Regions from separate parts of the Pseudidiomarina sp. genome, predicted to be linked through region 3. Evidence: predicted binding sites of a transcription regulator. Region 3 holds the regulator's gene; each other region holds the start of a gene.
What was found. Region 3 encodes sigma-54, which starts transcription at its own class of promoters, with help from an activator protein. Its sites were predicted from a motif close to GTTGGCACGNNNNTNGNNT; they were not measured.
Positions count from the first base shown of each region.

Region 1: the regulator sigma-54 is predicted to act here: its motif matches at 3,332-3,350, upstream of ACN0UN_RS06235 (nitric-oxide reductase large subunit).
Region 2: the regulator sigma-54 is predicted to act here: its motif matches at 4,294-4,312, upstream of ACN0UN_RS06185 (hemerythrin domain-containing protein).

Region 1 is NZ_JBLWWR010000005.1:114,731-122,360, forward strand. Features, by position in the region: gene hemN (oxygen-independent coproporphyrinogen III oxidase) at 1-695, shown strand, start outside; gene nrdD (anaerobic ribonucleoside-triphosphate reductase) at 712-2,547, opposite strand; gene nrdG (anaerobic ribonucleoside-triphosphate reductase activating protein) at 2,583-3,035, opposite strand; gene ACN0UN_RS06235 (nitric-oxide reductase large subunit) at 3,448-5,727, shown strand; gene ACN0UN_RS06240 (permease) at 5,823-7,037, opposite strand; gene ACN0UN_RS06245 (ATP-binding protein) at 7,183-7,630, shown strand, end outside.
Region 2 is NZ_JBLWWR010000005.1:103,823-111,452, forward strand. Features, by position in the region: gene ACN0UN_RS06160 (S8 family serine peptidase) at 1-899, opposite strand, end outside; gene ACN0UN_RS06165 (RNA polymerase sigma factor) at 1,058-1,594, shown strand; gene ACN0UN_RS06170 (hypothetical protein) at 1,584-2,294, shown strand; gene ACN0UN_RS06175 (CC0125/CC1285 family lipoprotein) at 2,324-2,842, shown strand; gene fnr (fumarate/nitrate reduction transcriptional regulator Fnr) at 2,974-3,678, shown strand; gene ACN0UN_RS06185 (hemerythrin domain-containing protein) at 3,707-4,243, opposite strand; gene norR (nitric oxide reductase transcriptional regulator NorR) at 4,408-5,964, shown strand; gene ACN0UN_RS06195 (YbaN family protein) at 6,009-6,413, shown strand; gene ACN0UN_RS06200 (NnrS family protein) at 6,410-7,615, opposite strand; gene ACN0UN_RS06205 (U32 family peptidase) at 7,628-7,630, opposite strand, start outside.
Region 3 is NZ_JBLWWR010000002.1:43,596-51,225, reverse strand. Features, by position in the region: gene ACN0UN_RS03135 (ATP-binding cassette domain-containing protein) at 1-829, opposite strand, end outside; gene ACN0UN_RS03130 (KpsF/GutQ family sugar-phosphate isomerase) at 1,007-1,987, shown strand; gene kdsC (3-deoxy-manno-octulosonate-8-phosphatase KdsC) at 1,987-2,541, shown strand; gene lptC (LPS export ABC transporter periplasmic protein LptC) at 2,538-3,113, shown strand; gene lptA (lipopolysaccharide transport periplasmic protein LptA) at 3,070-3,603, shown strand; gene lptB (LPS export ABC transporter ATP-binding protein) at 3,584-4,309, shown strand; gene ACN0UN_RS03105 (RNA polymerase factor sigma-54) at 4,318-5,691, shown strand; gene hpf (ribosome hibernation promoting factor) at 5,719-6,006, shown strand; gene ptsN (PTS IIA-like nitrogen regulatory protein PtsN) at 6,010-6,456, shown strand; gene rapZ (RNase adapter RapZ) at 6,482-7,333, shown strand; gene ACN0UN_RS03085 (HPr family phosphocarrier protein) at 7,343-7,621, shown strand.

The sequences.
Region 1 (7,630 bases), on a different contig from region 3:
AGGTCATTGAATTAAACCCTGACCGTGTGTCGCTGTTTAGCTATGCCCATTTGCCATCGCGTTTTGCCGGGCAGCGTAAAATTGATGAGTCAAGCTTACCTACAGCGCCGATTAAACTTGAATTACTGCAGTTAGGCATTACCAAGTTTACTGCGGCTGGCTATCAGTTTATTGGTATGGACCACTTTGCTAAAACTGACGATACCTTGGCGCAAGCCCAGCAACGCGGTGAGTTACAACGTAACTTCCAAGGCTACACCACTTCCGGTCAAGATGCTTTGTTGGGTATTGGCGCATCATCAATTAGCCAAATTAACGGGGTGCTGTGGCAAAACGTGAAAGAGTTGCCTTCTTATTACAAAGCAATCAATAGCGACACCCTGCCGATTGTGAAAGGCTTTGAATTGAATGCTGATGATAAATTGCGTGCGGCGTTAATTTCGCAAGTAATCTGTCATTTCGATTTAGATATTCAAGAATTTGCCAACCGTTGGACCATTGAGAATTTTTGGGACTACTTTGCTGATGCCAAACGCAAGCTGGAACCATTTATAGAAGATGGTCTGGTTGAGCTTGATGCCAATCAATTGCGCGTCACGACCCTTGGTCGGCTTTGGGTGCGCAGTATCTGTGCCTGCTTTGATGCTTATCTTGACGACTCAGCCACTGCACCGCGTTACTCCAAAGTGGTGTAACGCGGCGCCAGCAATCTTAACTTGCTTGCTTGAGCGCATTGGCTTGCGCTCGAGCACCAGCAATACTGGTGTCGTGTTGCTTGCGATGATAATGCCGCGCAGCATGCTCTTGGCGACGCCCAGAGCTAAACGCTGACACCCGCTTCAAATAACCAATCACCCGCGTACCGTAGTCAATATCGGTAGAGCCACATGCTGAGCACTCGCAAAGCGTGCGCTTATCAATTTGTTCGCAGGCGTTGCAAATGGTGATTTTTACGTTAATGCAGAAATAATTGCAGCCGGTGGTTGCAGCAATATTGAGCATCGATAAGTAGCCGTCGGTTGTTAGCTTTTCATCTAAATTCAAATGCAATGCTGAGCCACCATCGAGAAACTCAATGAGCTCGTCGCCGTGCATGATGAACTTGTCCAGCGAGTTGGTCGCATCATCTTCCACCACATAGAAATACGAGTTATAGCAGTCGCGTGGCACAAAATAGCCGTCTTCACGATCCCACTTCGCATTTTTAACACCGAGGTTTTCTGCGGGGACAAATTCAGTGTTAAACATGTAACCATATTCTTGTTTCGCACGTTTGTTGGCGTCATAAATGACTTTTAAATGCCGTTGCACAAACTCGATATAGTCGCGATTGTTGCTGGCAACCAAACCTTGCGACTCGGCAGCTTCAACCATGCCATTAATACCAATCGTCAAAAACTGTTTATCCAGTGAGATAAACCCAGCATCGTAAACGGTGAGCAGCCCCGCGGCTTTGTAGTCTTCCATAATCTTCCGGTAAGCCACTTGGTACTTCTGGATTTTCTCAATTTCTGTTTCCAGATCACGACCATCCTGAACCAGTCGATTCATATTAATGGTAATGACGTTGATTGACCCGGTCGCCACACCACCCGCGCCAAGCGTGTAGGAAAACGTATTATCACTAATCTCACTGCGCAGGCGGCAACAGGAAGCCAGTGAGTCGGCATTTGGTGACAGGTAAACAAAGAATGAGTTGCCATCAGCAAGTTCGTGCGCAATATGACGTGCAAATTCCTGGTCCTTACATTGTCCTTTGTCAGTCAGCATCGCCACCGTTACCACTGGAAACGTTAAAATGGTTTTCTTGCGCTCTTCGTTAAACCAATGCAAGAAGAAGTCTTGCAGTTTACTAACTGACGCCCAGCTGCCCTTACTAAAGTCGGGGAACACAAAGTCACCGAACATGCTTTCAAAGTAATGCTGGTCATATACTGAGATATTCCAAAATACACTTTGGTAACCACGCGCAGCGGCAGGTTGATTTAACGCATAGACGACATGTTGTAGGTGGTTTGCAATCTCATGGGGGTGGGTTTCAAGGTAATTATCACCATAATCACGGCGTGCAAAATGATCAAAATACGCAAGAAACTCTACCGTAGCCACCGCGCCAGCAAACTGTGAGCTTACCGCAAATACAAAATTCACAAAGGTGCCACAGAAGCTTTCTAAATGCTTAGGCGCTTTCGACTCGCCACCAAGCTTGGTTAAGCCGTCACGCAAAAATGGGTACATGGTTACCGACACGCAATACGGTTTTAAGCTGGTTTCGTCATGCACATAAATTTCGTGGTCTTCAATTTGGCGAATGTACTCTTGCCCTAATTCGGGGCCAAATAACTCACTGATTTTGGTGCTGACTTGCTTCCGGTTAACCTGCACAAAAAAGTCCTTCATTAACTCAGCCTCTAGGGTCGCAATGTTCTTTTGGGTAACATTTGCATTGGCGTCCATCTTCGAGCCATCCGCGGCATTTTGCGCCGATAAATAGTGTTTGATGAAATCCATCTTTGCGTCAACTTGTTCTGGGTTTAAGCGCAACATGGCTACTCTCCTTATTTATAGTTTTAATGGTCCGGTTAGCTTGCAAGGAACCGGCAGTTCAGCAGTCGCTGAGTGCGTAAGTCATAAAACTTCTGATTTGTAGTAGGGCTATCAAGGCCCCCCAAACTGGCCACCCATGGCCCTGTCTTGAGGTAGGTCAAATGGTGTTTAATACGCAGCGACACATCGTCATAACCGGTGTATAAACAGGTTTGTAATCCCGCTTGTTGTGCTTGCTGCAGTCGTTCAATTAGGGCTTCCGGCTGCCATTCGCCGCCTAGAAAAAGCACGCAAGTAATTAAATTGCGATATTGAGCCAAGCGCGCTGCAAAGTATTCGGAAGTCAGTTGCTCGCCGCTACCGACCGGCCAGCTGTCGACACTGTGGCAACCTTTACACCCAACCGGACATCCGGTAATGGTGTACGCAAGAGAGACCTCTCCAGGCACCTCCTGAAAAACCACTTGTTCAGCGCTGTATCGCAGCATAATAAACCTATATCTTGTGTGCTTATTTGTTAACATGTCTATATGTTGTGTTTCTTCCTATCAAGCATAGACGCGGCGCACTTTACTGCATTGATTTAGATCAATAAAAACTACCCCCAATGGGTATACCCCATAGATTCCTTTCAGTTACCTCTTTAGCTCAATTTCTAACGGTGCCAGCCCGTGCGATTCTATACGCGGGTAATTTCTACCAAGGCGGTTTAAATGACTGCGCAAGAGCTGGGTTGATTTAACCCACAAAGATTAAATTTTCGTGCTATTTCAGCCAAATACAAAGTGGCACGGAGCTTGCTATAAGGATCAAAGTGCGCGCTAGTCACATCTGACCCAGTGCAAACTTGATTAAAGGGAGAATCAACAATGCAACAACATCAACAGCCGGAGGTGCCAAATGGCCGGTTATAAAAAATTATGGTGGATACTGATAGCCATTTTGGCCATCACCTTTGGTGTCCTGGGATACTTCGGTAAAGAAGTTTACCGTGTCGCTCCGCCGATTCCTGATCAAGTCATGACCGAATCAGGTCACGTTTTGATGACGGAAGAGTCGATTCTTGACGGGCAAACCGCCTGGCAATCAGTCGGTGGCATGCAATTAGGCTCTATCTGGGGGCATGGCGCATACCAAGCACCTGACTGGACGGCCGATTGGTTGCACCGCGAATTAGTGGCTTGGTTAGAAATAACCGCCCAGAAAACTTATGGACAAAGCTATGCAAGCCTAACCGCAGCACAACAAAACTCGCTGCAGTTCGAGCTGAAACAGGCTTACCGTCATCCAGCTTATGACGCCGCAACGGATACCTTGGTTGTTGGTGATGTGCGTGCACAAGCTATTGCGGAAACTGCGGATTACTACAAACGTCTTTTCAGTGACGACTTGTCGTTAAAAAGCACGCGCGAAAACTATGCAATGAAAGAAAACACATTGCCAAGCTTAGAACGCCGCGAAGTTATGACCCAGTTCTTTTTCTGGACTGCATGGTCAGCCGCAACCGAGCGTCCTGATAGCGATGTAACGTATACCAACAACTGGCCACATGAGCCGTTGATTGACAACAAGCCGAGTGCCGAAAATTTAATTTGGTCCTTAGTGTCAATCATTCTGCTTATTGCCGGTGTCGGTGGCTTGATTTGGGCTTGGGCCTTCTTACGTGATCATGACGAAGAAGAAACGGAAGCGCCGAAAAAAGATCCAATCAGCTTGGTAAATCTAACCCCTTCACAAAAAGCACTGGGTAAATACCTGTTCTTGGTCATGGCGTTATTTATCGTACAAATATTCTTAGGTGGCTTTACTGCGCACTACACGGTTGAAGGCCAAGAATTCTATGGCATTAACGTGTCGCAGTGGTTCCCCTATTCATTAGTACGCACCTGGCACATACAGGCGGCGCTCTTCTGGATTGCAACCGGCTTCTTAGCGGCGGGATTATTCTTAGCACCGATTATTAACGGTGGTAAAGACCCGAAATTCCAAAAGCTTGGGGTTGATATCCTGTTCTGGGCTCTTGTTGTGGTTGTTGCCGGTTCGTTTATTGGTAACTACTTGGCCATTGCGCAAATCATGCCTGAGCACCTCAGTTTCTGGCTGGGTCACCAAGGCTATGAATACGTCGATTTAGGGCGTTTGTGGCAAATTGGTAAGTTCCTTGGCATCGTATTCTGGCTTGGTTTGATGTTACGCGGCGTTGTTGGCGCGTTCAAACAGCCTGGCGACAAGAACTTGTTAGCGCTACTAACCGCTTCTGTGGTTGCGATTGGCTTGTTCTACGGTGCTGGCTTCTTCTACGGCGAACGTACTCACTTATCCGTGATGGAATACTGGCGCTGGTGGATCGTTCACCTGTGGGTTGAAGGCTTTTTTGAAGTGTTTGCAACTGCAGCGTTAGCGTTCATCTTTAATAGCATGGGCCTTGTGTCTCGCCGTATGGCAACTGCTGCCGCATTGGCCTCAGCGTCACTGTTCATGTTAGGCGGCGTACCGGGTACCTTCCACCACTTGTACTTCTCAGGTACTACAACACCAATCATGGCTGTTGGGGCAACGTTCTCTGCGCTTGAAGTGGTGCCATTGGTGGTACTGGGTTATGAAGCATGGGAAAACTGGAGCTTGCAACGTCGCGCCGAGTGGATGCAACGTATTAAGTGGCCACTACTGTGCTTTGTTGCTGTGGCATTCTGGAACTTCTTAGGTGCTGGCGTGTTGGGCTTCATGATCAACCCACCCATTGCGCTGTATTACATCCAAGGCTTGAATACCACACCAACCCACGCTCACGCGGCATTGTTTGGGGTGTATGGCTTCTTAGCAATCGGTTTCGTACTGTTAATCTTGCGCTACATTCGTCCGAACTTCGCGTTTAACGACAAGATTATGAAAACTGGTTTCTGGTGGTTGAATATCGGCTTGTGCTTGATGTTATTCACGAGCTTGTTACCTATTGGTTTCATCCAGTTCTACGCCTCGGCTACTGAAGGCTTGTGGTACGCACGTAGTGAAGCATTTATGCAGCAACCATTACTGCAAAGCTTGCGCTGGATTCGTACTATCGGTGACGTTGTGTTCATCATTGGCGGACTCGCTGTTGCCTATCAGGTTGTTATTGGCCTGTTTGGCAAACAGCAAGAAGCTGAAATTGACGCTACACCGGTAACTGTAAAAAGCTAGGTAGTTTGACGTAACACAATTTGTGTTGTTGACCGTGGTTTGCCACGGCAGTGTTAGCCCGAGACCTCCCAACCGTCTCGGGCTTTTTTTATGCGTTATATGATAACGTAAACAACCATGCCACCAATCAACCAAACTGCACTGAGTACACAAAGGCCAGCCATAATTTTATCACCGAGCGATGACGCGCTATGGTCATGATCGTGGTGATCATGCTCACTGGCTTGTTGTGCCTGACGCCAAAAAACAATCATCACCGTGCTAAGTGCAAGAAAGATTAGGTTCAAAACAAACCCATAATTTAGCTGAAAGTGCTCCTGCTCCGCTGGCGAAGTCCATTGCGATGCATCAGGTAGCAAGTCAAATGCAACCAAGCCGTAGTGCATCACCAATGACGCTGCAACCAGGCACACGAATAGCATCATGGCAATGTAAAGCGCCATTTTCCAGCCGTAGTACCGCGCATTTATTTTCAATACCGGAAGCACAATCAAATCAGAAAATATAAATGCCATGACCCCGGCAAAAGCTACACCCTCGCCAAATAGCACTGCCGCCAATGGAATGTTCCCCATAGAGCCAATAAAGGTAAAGAATGCAGCGATTGGCCCTACCACAGCCTGTTGCAACAATGACCAAAAGCCCGGTTCACCGGCACTGCCCACGCCAACAAAAAGCCACTCGAAAAACGCACTCGGTACGAACGCCGAAATAACACCTGCAACGGTAAAGCCGATAAGAATGTCCTGCCAAACCATTTGCCATTCCATGACATATTTTTGGCCGACTTGCTGCCACGTTTCTTTACTCAATAGGTCAGATAAGGTGCTTTCATGCCGATGTTCGTCTTCGCTGTCTTCGTGACGCGCTTGCTTAATAAGCTTTTGTGGATTGGTTAACGTAATAAATAGCCATACGAACAAAATCAGCAGCAGCCCCCCAACATACTCGCCAACCACAAACTGCCAGCCTAGAAAAATAGAGATAACAAACCCCAGCTCTATCACTAAGTTTGTTGACGCGAGCATAAACGCCATCGAAGCACTAAAAGCCGCGCCCTTATTAAAGAGCGCGCGGGTGGTTGAAAGCGCAGCAAAACTGCAAGAACTGGAAATGAATCCGAAAAACGTACCTAAGGAAACTGATTTAAGGTTGTTATTTCCCATTGCGTTGCGCATGCGTCGCTTGGTGATTAGCACTTGAATTAAACTACTTATCAAATAGCCTAATACAAAGGCCCATAATGCCATCCAGAAAAAACCAAAACTGGTATACGCGGATTTTCCCCAAGTGGTTATAAATTCAGCCATTAATTCTCCCTAAGCCGTCAATTTGAGCTCAAAGTATAGCAGTGCACCAAAACCTTTGAGCAAATCATAAAATTCCTGATTCGCACCCAAACGTATTTGGCGTTAAACTATACAGCTACCTGCAACAACGCTCAGTATAGGTATTATGAATAAATTTTCGATTGTGACACGCATCGGTATTGCCCTAAGCGCGATGGTGGCGTTGACGATACTGACGCTACTTGCATCATATTGGCTATCAGAAAAAGCCGACCACGATGCTTTGGCGATTAATGTTGCTGGTTCATTACGCTATCAAGCTTACCAATACAGCTGGCATGCCATGCATGACCCCGAAAATGCGGCGACTGTAGCCGCTGCACTCAATGAAAGCTGGAATCACCACGTTTTTAACCGGTTCAAAATTGAAGATAACGAACTAACCGACTTGTACACCCAATCAATGGCAAGCTGGCAAGCATTTCAGCAACAGGTCGCAACAGGCGAAATATCATCTGTACAACTGGTTGCCGCAATCGGCCCACAAATTGATCAAATTAACGAATTCGTTACTGCAATTCAGCAAGATGCTGAACAACGCATTCGCTCCATAC
Region 2 (7,630 bases), on a different contig from region 3:
TGCTCCGCAAGCCAATTCATTGCTTCCAACAACGGCAACAAAGCGGCACCTTGCTGCATGGCATTATGCCGATGAAAAATTGCCGCGCTATAAAGCTTAGCCCTTGGAACGAGGCTGATATAGTCGTCATGCGCTCCTATTAATAGCCCTGCAACTGCTGTGCCGTGGGCGGTTGGCTGCGCAATGTCTGCTTGAAGAAAATCTTTCTGCACAATAGTCTGCTGCGCAAATGCCGGGTGTGAGGTATCTATTGCTGTGTCAATCATTCCAATTGTTACGGGCGCTTCGCACCATTGCTGCTGAGTAAATTGCGCACGCGAAGTTCCGGCATCGTTGCTTTGTGCATCGTAAACAAAATGGCGCACTAACGATGCAGCAGCAGCTTTGGAAAATTTATTTCGCAGTAATGTTTCATCATTCATTTCGGCGGGCACCTTAAAGCGCAACACCGTTACATCCAGTGCCCCCAATGTTTGTTTGGCAAGCACTTGCGCACCTATTTGCTGCAGCGCATGTTCGGCTTCGGCAGACGCCACAATCAGCCATTCCCGCTCAAGTACACGGTTGCCATTGGCCAGTGTCACTTCTGCAAATAGCTCCTGCTGGTTCGAGTCCAGTACCGCTAAGCGCTCGGTAACGTCGGGCAGCACCGTGATTGCGGTTGAGTTGATGTCTTGCGTAAGACGTTGCGCTGACTCCGGAACCTGATCTTGCACCCTTTGTTGAACGCGGTTTTGCACTTCATCACGCACCGTTTGGGTGGTGCGTTGAATATCTTGCAGCGCAGGCTGTATCGTATTATCAATGACTTGCGCATAACCAACCGTTGGTAAAACCAAGGTTAATAATGCCAATTGCAGTAATCGCGGCGTGACATTTTGTGCTAGCTTTATAGTCATAACGTTGTACCTCGTGCAGAAGAACCGATGTGTACTCGGTTAACGGTTCCCAGCAAAAAAAATTCCATACCCATGGAATAAATCATACGTGCCGTTCGTTACCAAGGTAGCACAGGATGAATTTTCTCTGTTTTAGCTAACGCAACTTGGGAATAACGATGACAACAACACAAGTTAAACAACAGCTTAGCTCACTATTGCCAGCATTGCGGCGTTTTGCGTTATCGCTGTGCGGTAACCTTGCCGATGCCGATGACTTACTTCAGTCTACCGTCGAGCGCATGCTAACACGCCCAATACCGGACGACGTTGAGCTTCTTGCTTGGGCTTTTAGAGTATGCCGCAACGCTTGGATTGATGAGCATCGCGCACGTAAAGTTCGTGAAAATGCGACGCAGCGTGAAGAATTACAGCAAACGACGAGCCCGGACGATGCCCAACGTGTGCATGACCAGATGGAATTGCATGAAATAGATGCAGCACTTGCTGGGCTACCTGATGATCAGCGCGCTGCGTTGGCATTGGTCGCAATTCAAGGCCTGAGTTATCGCCAAGCCGCTGAGATTCTTGATGTTCCCACCGGAACGGTCATGAGCCGACTGGCCCGTGCCCGCATTAAACTCGTTGAACTATTGCAGCAGCCGAGTCCTTCATCGGGCGATAACGGTTCAAAGGGAGCACCTTATGTTCATTGATGACGTTAAATTATCAGCTTTTCTCGACAATGAACTTGAACCCAGTGAAGCTGAAGCCATTCGTGCGCAACTGGAAATAGATGACACTTTGGCAGAACGTTTATCCGCCTTAGCGATGGTTGATTTACAGGTTGGTGAGCGCTTAGACGCACAACTGCAACAACCCATTCCAGCACATATTTATGCGTTGCTTGAGGAACCTGCAGAAGCTCCCAACGTCGTTTCAATGGGCCGCTGGCAGCAGGTTCGCAATGCGCTGAAGGAGCACGTAGCTATGGCAGCTGGCGTGGCATTAATGGTGGGGTTCGGTTTCGGACAGTGGTTACCTGGCTCAACGGACTCAGGCGTCAATCATGACGTGGCCTTCGCACTTGAAACGCAACCAAGTGGCATTCCGTATCAGCTTGATGCGGATACCACACTGACGGCACAACTCACCTTTAAGGATGACCAAGGCGATTACTGCCGCCAATATCAGCTGACTCAGGCGCAACAAACCACCGTGGCCATACAATGCCGCCGCAGTGAGCAATGGCACGAAATTGCCAGTGTTCGTATGGTCACGCAAGCAAACAACGCCACATATCAAACGGCGTCAGGGCAACACGTACTTGACCCGTTACTTGACCAAATGATGCGTTCGGCGCCATTAACGCCAGCGCAAGAAAAAGCAAAACTTATCGCGGCTTGGAAAGACTAAAAGCTGCATAAAAACGAAGGAGAACGACCATGAAAACACTGAATGTTATGTTGTTCGCAGTATTGGCTCTGGTACTTTCTGGCTGTAGCTCACAGCCCGACTATCGCAAAGCTGAAGGCTCGGGCTACGGCTACCAAGAAACCAAAATTTCCGATACGCAATACCGTGTAAGCTTCAAAGCGCGCGGTACCGACAAAACCAAAGCCATGGATTATGCCTTACTCCGCGCTGCCGAAGTCACACTCGAAAACGGGTATGACTGGTTTGTAGTGACGCATCGCGAAACGCTTGTTGATCGCGAGCGGGTGCAACCCGACACCAGTTTAGGCTATACCAGTTCACGCGATATGGTCACCCGCTGTGGCTTAGTCACATGCACCACCACCAGTTACCCGCGCACCAGCATGAGCGCTGGTGTACACATTGGTGGCAATGAATCGAGCGAAATTCAAAGTATTCTAGAAGTTAAACTCGGCAAAGGCATGCGCCCAGATACTGACTACAGCTTCAGTGCGCAAGAAGTAAAGGATAATCTTAGCCCGAAATAATAACTAGCCAGCACAATATACCCCTAGAGAGGGATCTCGGGGGTACTCCATCAGCGCAAGGTTAATTTATAAACGTAGCGCGTATACTGCATGCATCACATATCGATTTTGATCTGCATCAGGAAAACGTTATGACGAACATGACCTCACACATTCATTGTCAAAATTGCAGCATGGCAACGCTGTGTTTGCCATATCAACTCGACCAAGAGGGTATGGCGCGCTTAGATACAATTATTCAGCGTCACAAACCGCTGCAAAAGCGCGATATATTAGTTAACGCCGGTGCGCCATTAAAGTTTTTATATGCTGTACGCAGCGGTTCACTGAAGTCATACACCATTGATGATAATGGTGTTGAACAAATCATCGATTTTCACCTTCCTGGCGACTTGATTGGCTTTGACGCGTTAGCGAATAGCGAGCATCGCAGCTACACGCAAGCACTTGAAACAGCGATGTTGTGTGAAATACCAATTAACGCATTGGATGATCTGGCTGAGCAAATGCCCGGCCTACGTCGGCAAATGTGGCGCTTGATGAGTGGCGAAATATTTTCCAGCAAACAACTGCTGGGCACTCTCAATAATCGTTCTGCACAACAACGCCTTGCGCAATTCCTCGTTACTTTAGCTGACCGCTTCAAGGAACGTGGCTTATCAAACCGTTCGTACCGTTTAACCATGACCCGTGCCGATATTGGCAATTATTTGGGGCTCTCGGTTGAAACAATCAGTCGCATTTTGTCGGCACTGCAGGTTGAGGGTGTCATTGAAGTACAAAACAAGCTCGTTAACGTACTTGAACCAAACCGTCTGCGCGAGCTGGCTCAATAATTGAGCCAGCTTTTTGAACACTCCAACTTTACTGACAACCGCCACAGCAATGGCCGTTACCATGACCTTTACTGGCTTGTTCTGGCTGTTTAAACAATACGGCGTTTTCTAACGCGATATGCTGGTGCAAGTCACTGACAAATTCGTTAATTCCTTCATACAACATAATCCAACTGCCGCAAGCGCCACGTGGCGCGTTACCTTGATTGGTCAGGTCCAGTAACCGCGCAACCATTTGCTCATGCTGATCGTGCTCTTCTTCCATGACCGCTATTGGGCCTTTTGGAAAAATATCACCCGCCAACATTGGGAAAAGAATTTGTTCTTCTTTCATCATGTGGCTTTCTAATTCTTGATACATCGCCTGTAAATGCTCGGCCAATCCAGCTGGGCATTCGTCATGATCGTTGTGCACGTCTTCAATTTTACGGGCAAGATTGATGAGGTTTGGCAATTGGGCACGGTGTTTTTCATGAAAATGTTCAATCACGAATTCGGTCAGTGCTTTCTTTGGCATTGCCTGATAAACGGCTAAGGCTTCATTGTGAATAGTGTGGGTGGTCATGGTCACTCTCCTAAAATGGGTGATATAAATTGCTGAACACCTCGTAACTACTGCAAATTAGATGCCAAAACTACCCACTTTGATTTATATCGGGTTTTTAGCCGAGATGGTAAATTAAACCCATATTTAATCGGGTCATTAGGCCCTAAAGGGTTGTTTATACCATGCAAGATGTCACGTTACTCGAAACGCTTATTGCTGATTTGGTAACCGATTTACCGGCTGTAATTCGGCTGGAAAAATTGGTTAAAGCACTACGAGCCCATTTTAACTGTGGTGCTGTGGTTATCTTGAAACACGATCAAGACATGCTACGACCCATTGCGAGCATCGGGCTACGACGCGAAGCTTTGGGCCGGCGATTCTTAGTACAGCAACACCCGCGCTTGGCACGCATTTTAAGCAATCGCGAAACTGTTCGTTTCGAACCGGACAGTGCGCTTCCCGACCCTTATGATGGCCTTATTGAAGATAGCCCGGACGGCCACCTTGCCGTGCACGACTGCATGGGAATTAGTTTACACATTGAGGGCAAAATATGGGGCGTGCTAACACTGGATGCCCTAGAACCAGGTACCTTTGATGCGCAAACCATGCAAGCTTTGCAACGGGCAAGCTTACTCGTTGAAGCGGCGATTCGTATGGGCTTAATCGAGCAGAACATTCGTGCGCTCCGCAACAACCGTCGCGATAGCGAGTATTCACTAACCAGTAATGGTACCGACAGTCAGGATATTATCGGTCATAGCGCGGCGCTGATAGCCGTACTGCAAGAACTAGACGTTGTGGCCGGCTCCGATCTGCCCGTTTTATTACTCGGCGAAACGGGTGTTGGTAAAGAGCTTTTCGCACGCCAGCTGCACCGTTTGTCGCCGCGTAGCAATAAGCCTATGGTGTACGTGAATTGCGCCGCGTTGCCTGAAACACTCGCCGAAAGCGAACTGTTTGGGCACACCCGAGGCGCGTATTCTGGTGCTACCGGTGAGCGCGCGGGAAGGTTTGACAGCGCCGATGGTGGCACTATTTTCCTTGATGAGGTTGGCGAGCTGCCGTTATCGATTCAAGCGAAACTGTTGCGCGTATTACAGAACGGCGAAATTCAGCGACTCGGCAGTGATAAATCACACACTGTAAATGTTCGTATTGTCGCCGCGACCAACCGCGATTTGAAACAACAAATAAAGTCTGGTGATTTCCGCGCTGATTTATATCACCGCTTGTCCGTTTATCCGTTACCGATTCCGCCGCTGCGTGACCGGCAAGATGATATTGCCGTGTTGGCCGGGCACTTCCTGGAGCTTAATCGGGCTCGTCTTGGTGTGCGGGCATTGCGTTTGTCAGCCGCAGCCGAACAAGCCCTGCATCGGTATGACTGGCCGGGTAACGTCCGCGAACTCGAGCACACCATCAGTCGCGCTGCCATAAAAGCACTAAGCTTAGGCGCTCGGCGGGATGATATCGTCAGCATTGATGCCGAATTGCTCGACTTACCAAACGCGGTGATCCAGACCGTTTCAACGCAAGACTTACCCTTACCACGCGTGACAGGTTCACTTGCGGCCGGTTCGCTGAACCTGAAAAACGCCATTCAAACGGTGCAACGTGAACTCATTCAACAAGCACTTGAGCAAACAGACTATAAATGGACGCAAGCAGCTCGTATACTGGACCTTGATCCGAGTAACTTGCATAAACTTGCAGGGCGCTTAGGGCTCAAGTAAATATCTCCACTGTTGGCATAACTTGCAAGCGAGCTGAATCTGGCATGACTGTATTCCTGCGCATCATTTTATGGCGGACTATCGCTGTTTTATCATTGCTGCTGGGCGTTATCGGGCTGCTGTTGCCGATAATGCCCACTGTACCTTTTTTGCTGGCAGCAGCTTGGGCTGGCGGCAAAGGCTGGCCTGTAGTGGAGCAAAAACTACTGGAACATCCCAAATACGGCCCTCAGATTATCGCCTGGCGTAAATATGGTGTGGTGAAGCGGCAACCCAAAGTGATTGCCAGTATTATGATGACCGGTAGCGCCATCATGCTGACGTTCAGCCCCGTTCACATCGCCTTTAAATTTGGCATTATTGGCATTATGGCAACGGTTGCGGTATGGCTGTGGCTGCGCCCAGAAGCTGCACCCACGAAGCCACCTGCTAGCCAATTTAACGATTAACCTGGGCGTCCGTCTGGTCGTGGGGTAATCAAAATTGGCAAGTACACAACCACGTAAATCAAATACGCAAGAATCCACGCGGCAGCGCTAAACATAAACCATGACATGCTAAGTTCTGGCGCCAGCCAGGTTAATAGAACCCGCGAAAGTGCCGCAACGGCCACCAACAAAAACGCCAATGACATAATCGCTTTCGGCTGCAATGGTCGGCCGCTGTGCCCTAACGAAACTCGGGCAATCATGGCCAAAATCATATTGCCCATAGCACCAGCGGTTAGCGCATGCAGCGCAATCGAGTTGCTGATATTGAAACCCAACTCACGCAGCGCGAACAGCGCTAAACCCAATGGAATAAACCAATACGCGATATGCAACGACCACAGGAGCGGAACCCGCAGCGTTATCCAGATGCGCCAGCGCAAACAACGAACACCCAAAGCAACCGCACTGATCGCGTAAATTGCAGCCATAACCACATCAGGTAATTGCGCACTGAACAATGTGATATTCAAAATGAAAACTAACCACAGGCTGCCGAGGCCAATTCGGTCGAGCCATACGATAGGCTCAGCTTTGGTGGTCATGGTGCCATTGGCGGTAAACATTGGAATAACGCGGCCACCAACAATTGCCATCAACAACGCCACCAGCCAAACGGCATTCTGACTACCGAGCTGTTGTATGTCGAAACGCTCGCTCACCAAACCGTAGTGCATCAGGGCATTACAAAATGTGAGTAAAAATAACACTGGCACGAAAAACAGATTGCGCTGTTGTTTTACTTTTATCAATGGCACCGCCAGTAAAATGGCAGACAGCGGCAGAAACAGCAAATCAACGCCGGCCACCAGCCAAACCGGTAAGTTGGCCCCAAACAGAAATGCCAAACGCCCCAATAACCACACTGTAGTAAGAATACCCAACGCGCGACCATGGGTGGCGCGCATACCGGTCCAGTTCTGCACCGCAGTTAGTAAGAAGCCCACCACGATGGCAGCCACAAAGCCGAAAATCATTTCGTGGGCATGCCAGACCAACACATTGCCGTACACGGGCAGCGAAATAGTCCCCGCTAGTGCCAAAATCCACAGCAGCATGGCAATGGCACTAAAACTGGCGCCGAGTAAAAACATGGGACGAAACGCTTGGCGCAATAACGGCCACATTTTTTGTTCAACCTGAAGATCGGTAATTTGTAGCATGATGAATCCTTTTTA
Region 3 (7,630 bases):
CCAGTGGTGGTGCGGCGTAATGAAACGGCACAGGGCCATCGGCTTCGCCATGTAAAAACTGATGCACTAGTGCATTATCTGATTCCTGCAACTCAGTTGGGGTGCCATGCCCTATCACTTTTTTGTCAGCAATCACGTAAACATAATCCGCAATGGTCAGCACTTCCGCGACATCATGGGTAACCACGATGCTGGTTAGCCCGAGCGATTCGTTCAGCTCTTTGATTAGCTTAACGATAACTCCCATTGAAATTGGATCTTGGCCAGCGAATGGCTCGTCATACATAATCAGTTCTGGGTCTAAGGCCATTGCCCGCGCAAGCGCTGCTCGACGTGCCATACCACCTGATAATTCCGCCGGCATTAAATGTCTGGCGCCGCGCAAACCAACAGCTTCAAGCTTCATCTTCACGATGGTTTGAATAATTTCTTCCGGGAGCTGGCTGTGTTCGCGAATTGGAAATGCGATATTGTCGTACACTGTCATATCGGTGAACAACGCACCACTTTGAAACAGCATACTCATGCGTTTACGCAATTCGTATAAATCTGAACGCCCTAACGCATGCACGTTTTCACCAGCAAAGGTTATGCTACCCCGCTGCGGTCGCAACTGTGCACCAATCAATCGTAATAGTGTTGTTTTACCAATGCCGCTTGGGCCCATCACTGCAGTGATTTTCCCTTTTGGAATGCGCATCGATAATCCACGATAAACCTGATGAGCGCCGAACCCATGAGCAAAGTCAATGTCATCAATAACGACTAAAGCGTCGTCATCAGCATGGGTTTCTGGCTTTACGCTCGCAGAACTTTGAGCCGTATGCATCGCCTTGTTATCTCCCTTTTCAAGCCCGCTACTGTACCAGATTTAGGCTTTTTACTATAGGCAAAGGCGGTAAAATTTGTGACAAAACGTTAGATTCTGTGCTTTTTACGTCTGCATTTCGGATTTCGATCGGGTATTATTGCAATTAACGCACTTTAGCTGGGGTAATTCATCGCTATGACAGATTCAAGCAAGCAGTCTTTTAGGGCGCTCGGTGAGCGCGTCGTTGATATTGAAGCGGCTGCTATTACTGGCCTGAAGCGGTTCCTTGATAGCAGCTTTGAGCAAGCGTGCGACATTCTATTAAACTGTGCAGGCCGCGTCATTGTTATTGGCATGGGAAAATCAGGCCATATCGGTGGTAAAATTGCAGCCACACTCGCCTCGACGGGTACTCCCGCATTCTTCGTGCACCCTGGCGAAGCAAGCCATGGCGACCTTGGTATGATTACCAGCCAAGACGTCGTGCTCGCCATCTCTAACTCAGGTGAAACCGATGAATTACTGGCCATTGCGCCACTTATCAAGCGCCGCGGCGTAAAGCTAATTAGTATGACCGGCAACCCAAACTCAACCTTGGCAGACATTGCCGATGTGCATGTGTGTATCGCGGTTGAGCAGGAAGCTTGTCCGCTGGGGCTCGCGCCAACATCATCCACCACAGCAACATTGGTGATGGGCGACGCATTAGCGGTTGCCTTGCTGAATGCGCGAGGTTTCACCGCGGATGATTTCGCCATGTCGCACCCAGGTGGCAGCTTAGGTCGCCGGCTATTGCTTCACATTCACGATATTATGCACAGCGGTGATCGCATGCCCATGGTGCCAGAATCAGCTACTATTTCTGAAGCGTTACTCGAAATGTCGCGCAAAGGGTTGGGCATGACCGGTGTTGGTGATAGCTCAGGTAAATTAGCTGGAATATTTACCGACGGTGACTTACGTCGCATTTTGGACCAACGCATCGACTTACATACTACACCTATCGCGCAAGTTATGACGCGCAGCCCGGTAACCATTAAACCTGACGTTTTAGCCGCACAAGGTTTAAAACTTATGGAAGACCGCAAAATTAATGGACTCTTTGTGGTCGATGACCAAGGCATCGCTCGTGGTGCACTGAATATGCACGACCTACTGAAAGCGGGAGTGATGTAATGGAAACGATAAGCACCTGGTATGGTGATATCTCACACACATTGCTTGAACGTTTTAAGCAAATTAAACTGGTTGTGTGCGACGTTGACGGCGTATTTTCTGACGGTTGCATCTACTTGGGCAATCAAGGCGAAGAGCTAAAAGCATTTAATGCCCGCGATGGTTTCGGGGTTAAAGCGCTGCTTAATGCGGGCATTCAAGTTGCTGCAATTACTGGACGACAATCGGCCATTGTAGAAAACCGAATGAAAGCACTCGGGGTAACCCATGTTTACCAGGGACAAGTAGAAAAACTCTCCTGTTACGATGCGTTGCTAAAAACGCTTAATTTGCAAGATCATCAGGTTGCAACGATTGGCGATGACGTGCCGGATGTAGACATGATTAAGCGCAGCGGTATTGGCGTTGCGGTGCAAGACGCACATCCGTTTGTGCAACAAATCGCGGATTACGTAACGGCACAACGCGGTGGTTATGGCGCGGTACGCGAATTGAGTGACTTGATACTTCTTGCCCAAGGGCAATTACAACTGCATGGCGGAGTGAGCGTGTGAATCGCAATTTAGCGTGGGTTATCACCCTAATTTTTGTTACCGCAGCATTACTTTTCTGGCGGCCGTTTGGTGCTGATGACAATGATGACGAGCAGCAAGGTTATAGTGAAATTAAACCGGATTTTACGGCGCAAGGGCTGATTGTGCGTGTGTACGGTGTTAATGGTGAACTAGCACACCGCATTGCGGCCGAAAAAATGACCCACTACAGCCCAATTGGGCTGACTGAACTGACCGCGCCGACTTACATTGTGCAACTCGACAATAACGGTCCTATTTGGCAGGTTCAGGCCGAGCAAGGTTCATTTTACGCAGACAAGAGTTTGGTGTTGGAGCGCAACATTGAAATGATCAGCCTCTCGGAATCAGAATTTATAGACCGTATTGAAACAAGCTATTTAACCATTGATACACTGGAAGAATCCGTTCAAACTGACCAGCCAGTGCTGATTGTAGGCCGTGATTTTACGGCTAAAGGCGAAGGTCTGCGCGCGGATATGCGCGCTCAAACATTGGAACTTACACGACATGTTGAAACAATATATACCGGCAGCAGCACTACTAATAATTAGTCTGTTTTGCGTTGGTGAAGCGAACGCCCAAGGTCGCTTGGATTTTGAGCAGCCCATTAAAATTAATGCCGAACGCGACTGGTTTGACGTGGCAAACAAAATTGCTGTGTTTGAAGATAATGTCGTGATTCGTCAAGGCAGCTTAAGCATTCGCGCTGACCATTTGGAAGTGACGCGACGTGACGACCAGTCTGATGTGTTTACTGCAAGCGGTAGCCCTGCGGTGTACCAGCAACAACTGGACGATGGTTCTCCAATTTCTGCTGAAGCCGAAATAATTAGTTACGATCAAACCAAGCAATTATTGACGCTATCAGGCAATGTCAAAGTTTCACAGAGCAATAGCGTGATTCAAGGCAGTGAAATTGTGTATAACTTCGCCACACAACAAATGACAGCGAACCGCGGTGACGATGAAAGTGATCGTGTCACCACTATATTTATGCCGAAGAAAAAGAGTGACACCAACAATGAGCCGACTAATCGCTGAGCATTTAGCTAAGTCATATAAAAAACGCCAGGTAGTCAAAGACGTCAGCTTAACGGTTGAGTCTGGCCAGATTATTGGTTTACTCGGCCCCAATGGCGCCGGTAAAACCACCACGTTTTATATGATTGTTGGGCTGGTGAACAACGATAAAGGTCGCATCATGATTGATGATGACGATATCTCACTATTGCCCATGCATGAGCGTGCTCGTCGAGGCATCGGCTATTTACCGCAAGAGTCCTCGATTTTCCGCAAGCTGACGGTGCGCGATAATATTATGGCAATACTGGAAACCCGCAGTGACCTTGACGCCAATGGCCGCGAAGAGCGTCTTGACGGGTTATTGGAAGAATTTCACATTGGGCACATCGCCCACAGCCTGGGTATGAGTCTGTCTGGCGGTGAACGGCGACGCGTAGAAATCGCGCGGGCACTCGCGGCAGACCCTGCATTTATTTTGCTGGATGAACCATTTGCCGGGGTTGATCCAATCTCTGTTCTAGATATTAAAAAGATAATTGAACACCTGCGCAACCGCGGTATTGGCGTGTTAATCACTGACCATAATGTGCGCGAAACCTTGTCGGTATGCGAACATGCCTACATAGTAAGCCACGGTGAATTAATTGCCAGTGGCGACGCCCAGACCATCCTAAATAACCAGCAGGTGAAAGACGTTTACCTGGGTGAACAGTTCACCTTGTAGGTGGTGCAATGAAACAAAGCCTGCAGTTTAAGTTCTCGCAGCAACTGTCGATGACACCTCAGTTGCAACAGGCTATTAAACTATTGCAGTTATCAACGCTTGAATTGCAACAAGAAGTGCAACAAGCGTTAGAAGAAAATCCTCTGCTTGAGCTCGAGCATGCTGATGCTGAAGGCGAGACTGACATTGGCGACTATGAGTCGCCATGGGACAGCCTGTGTTCAGCTGCTTTAGGCCAGTCCTCTGCTGGTTATGACGGCGAAGATGCAATTTACCAAGGTGAAACCCACCAGTCCCTTCAAGACCATTTAATCTGGCAAATGCAGCTGTCGCATTTTTCCCCTACCGATGAATTCATTGCCCTTGCGATTATTGATTCGATTGATGAGAGCGGCTACTTAACTGTTTCACTGGACGACATTTTGGCTGCTGCCGAGAATCAAATTGGCGAGCCGATCGAGCCCGATGAAGTTGCCGTGGTGTTGAAGCGCATTCAGCATTTCGATCCTATAGGCGTTGGCGCGCGTGACGTACGCGAATGTTTAGAGTTGCAACTGCTGCATTTACCGGAACAAACCCCTTGGCGAGCCGCAGCATTGGTGGCGGTACGTGAGCATCTGGCGCTATTGGGAAGTCGCGATTACCGCACTTTAGCGCGGCGATTGCGGCTGTCGGAGTCGGACCTTGCTGAGGTTCTGGAGTTGATTCAACACCTTCAGCCACGGCCAGGCGAAGGCTTTGGCAACGCGAATGATGACTATGTGATTCCAGATGTATTAGTTCGCAAAAAAAATAACCGCTGGGTGGTTGAGCTAAATCCTGAAAGTGTGCCTAAACTTAAAGTGAATGAAAGCTACCTTAACTTATGCCAAGGCGCGCGACAAAAAGACGACATGCAATACATTCGCCAACAAACACAAGAAGCCAAATGGTTTATCCGCAGCCTCGAGAGCCGCAACGAAACCTTATTGAAGGTTGCGAGCGCTATTGTTGCGCGCCAACAAGGCTTCTTTGAACATGGCGCTGAAGCGATGAAACCTATGGTGCTTGCCGACATCGCCAGCGCAATAGATATGCATGAATCAACAATTTCACGGGTAACCACGCAAAAGTATATGCATTCACCGCGTGGTGTGTTTGAATTGAAGTACTTCTTCTCAAGTCAATTGAACACTGACAATGGCGGGGAAGCTTCATCAACAGCTATCAGAGCCTTGTTGAAAAAACTAGTTGCTGCGGAAAACCCGAAAAAGCCGTTGAGTGACAGTAAACTTACTGAACTCCTTGCTGAACAGGGTATCCAAGTAGCTAGACGAACCATTGCGAAGTATCGAGAAGCGCTGAGCATTCCGCCCTCGAGTCAACGCAAACGTCTTATCTGAATCTTGGACAAACAGAAGGAAGATGTTATGCAAATTAATCTGACTGGTCATCACGTAGAAATCACTGACGCATTGCGCGATTATGTTGACAGTAAATTTAGTAAGCTTCAGCGTCACTTTGACCACATAAATAACGTCCATGTCATTTTAAATGTTGAAAAGTTAACGCAAAAAGCGGAAGCTACGCTGCACTTAAATGGCGGTGAAATTTTCGCAGATTCACAACATGAAGATATGTATGCCGCCATTGACGGGCTGATTGATAAACTCGATCGGCAGGTAATTAAACATAAAGAAAAGATAAAACGCCACTAAATCATGGATTTATCCACCTTATTAAGCCCCGACTGCACACGCTGTGCAGTCGATGGCTCAAGCAAAAAGAAAGTACTTGAGCTCATTGGTCAATTGGCCTCGCCTCGCCTCTCCGGCACCACTAGCTTTGATGTATTTGAAAGCCTGCTCAATCGTGAACGGTTAGGCAGTACTGGTATAGGGCTCGGTGTCGCCATTCCGCATGGGCGTTTGGCTAGTGCCAATAAACCTGTTGCGATTTTAATGACGTTATCTGAGCCCATTGATTTCGATGCAATCGATAACCAGCCGGTGGATATTATTTTTGCACTGCTTGTGCCCGAAGACGAGCATGAGCAACATTTACAAACTTTAGCTTCCGTAGCACAGCGTTTGAATGATAAAAATTGTACGCGGGCATTGCGCGATGCGCAGAGCGACCAAGATCTCTACGAAATTTTTACCAAATAACCAAATGGTAGAGTAACCAAATTCGATGCAACTTATTATTGTTACAGGCCGATCTGGCTCAGGGAAAACCATTGCACTGAGGGTGCTTGAAGATCTCGGCTTCTATTGCGTGGACAATATCCCCATAACGCTATTACCAACTTTGGTTCATGCAGTTATTGAACAATACGATAAAGTTGCCGTTAGCGTTGACGTGCGCAATTTACCTGCAGACCAAAATGAGCTAACCGAAGCGCTCGACTTTCTACCCAGTAAAGTCAAACCAGAAATTCTCTATATTGATTCTTCCGAATCGATTTTACTACGCCGCTTTGGTGAAACGCGCCGATTGCATCCGCTGTCACAAAAAGAACTGCCGCTTGCCGACGCTCTTGCGGCGGAAGCGACCATGCTGGAACCTCTGGCTGAACGCGCAACCTGGCGAATCGACAGTAGTGATTTGAGTGTGCATCAGTTGAGTGAGCAAGTCGCCGAGCGTGTACTTGGAAAAGCGGCGTCACGATTGATCGTGGTATTTCAGTCGTTTGGTTATAAATATGGTTTACCGCCCGACCTAGACTACGCCTTCGATGCGCGAATTCTGCCTAATCCGCACTGGGAGCCTGAGTTAAAGCCGTTGACTGGACGCGACCCCGCTGTGCAACATTTTTTCGCCCAGCAGCCACTTGTGACTAAGTTTATCCATCAGCTCGAAGTGTTTTTGGAAACTTGGTTGCCACACTTTCAGCGCAGTAACCGCAGTTATTTAACCATTGGTATTGGCTGCACCGGTGGTCAACATCGTTCTGTTTATATCGCAGAGCAACTTGCTAAGCGCTTTGGTGATCAACCCTTCAAAGTACAGGTTCGCCATCGCGAGGCGAGCCGACATAAGTGAGGTGTTATTGTGAGTGAGGTTATCCGTCGCACAGTGACAATCCGGAATAAATTGGGTTTACACGCTCGTGCAGCCACCAAATTAGCCAAACTTTCTCATCAATTCGATGCCAAAGTGACTATTGTACAAGGCGATCAACACGTTGATGCCTCCAGTGTGATGTGTTTGCTGCTGCTAGCCAGTGGGCAAGGGCGTGAAATTGACGTGGTTGCCGAGGGTAAAGATGCGCTCGTTGCAGTGGATGCCATTGCAAACTTAATTGAATCACGCTTTGATGAAGCGCAATGATGCGGTAAA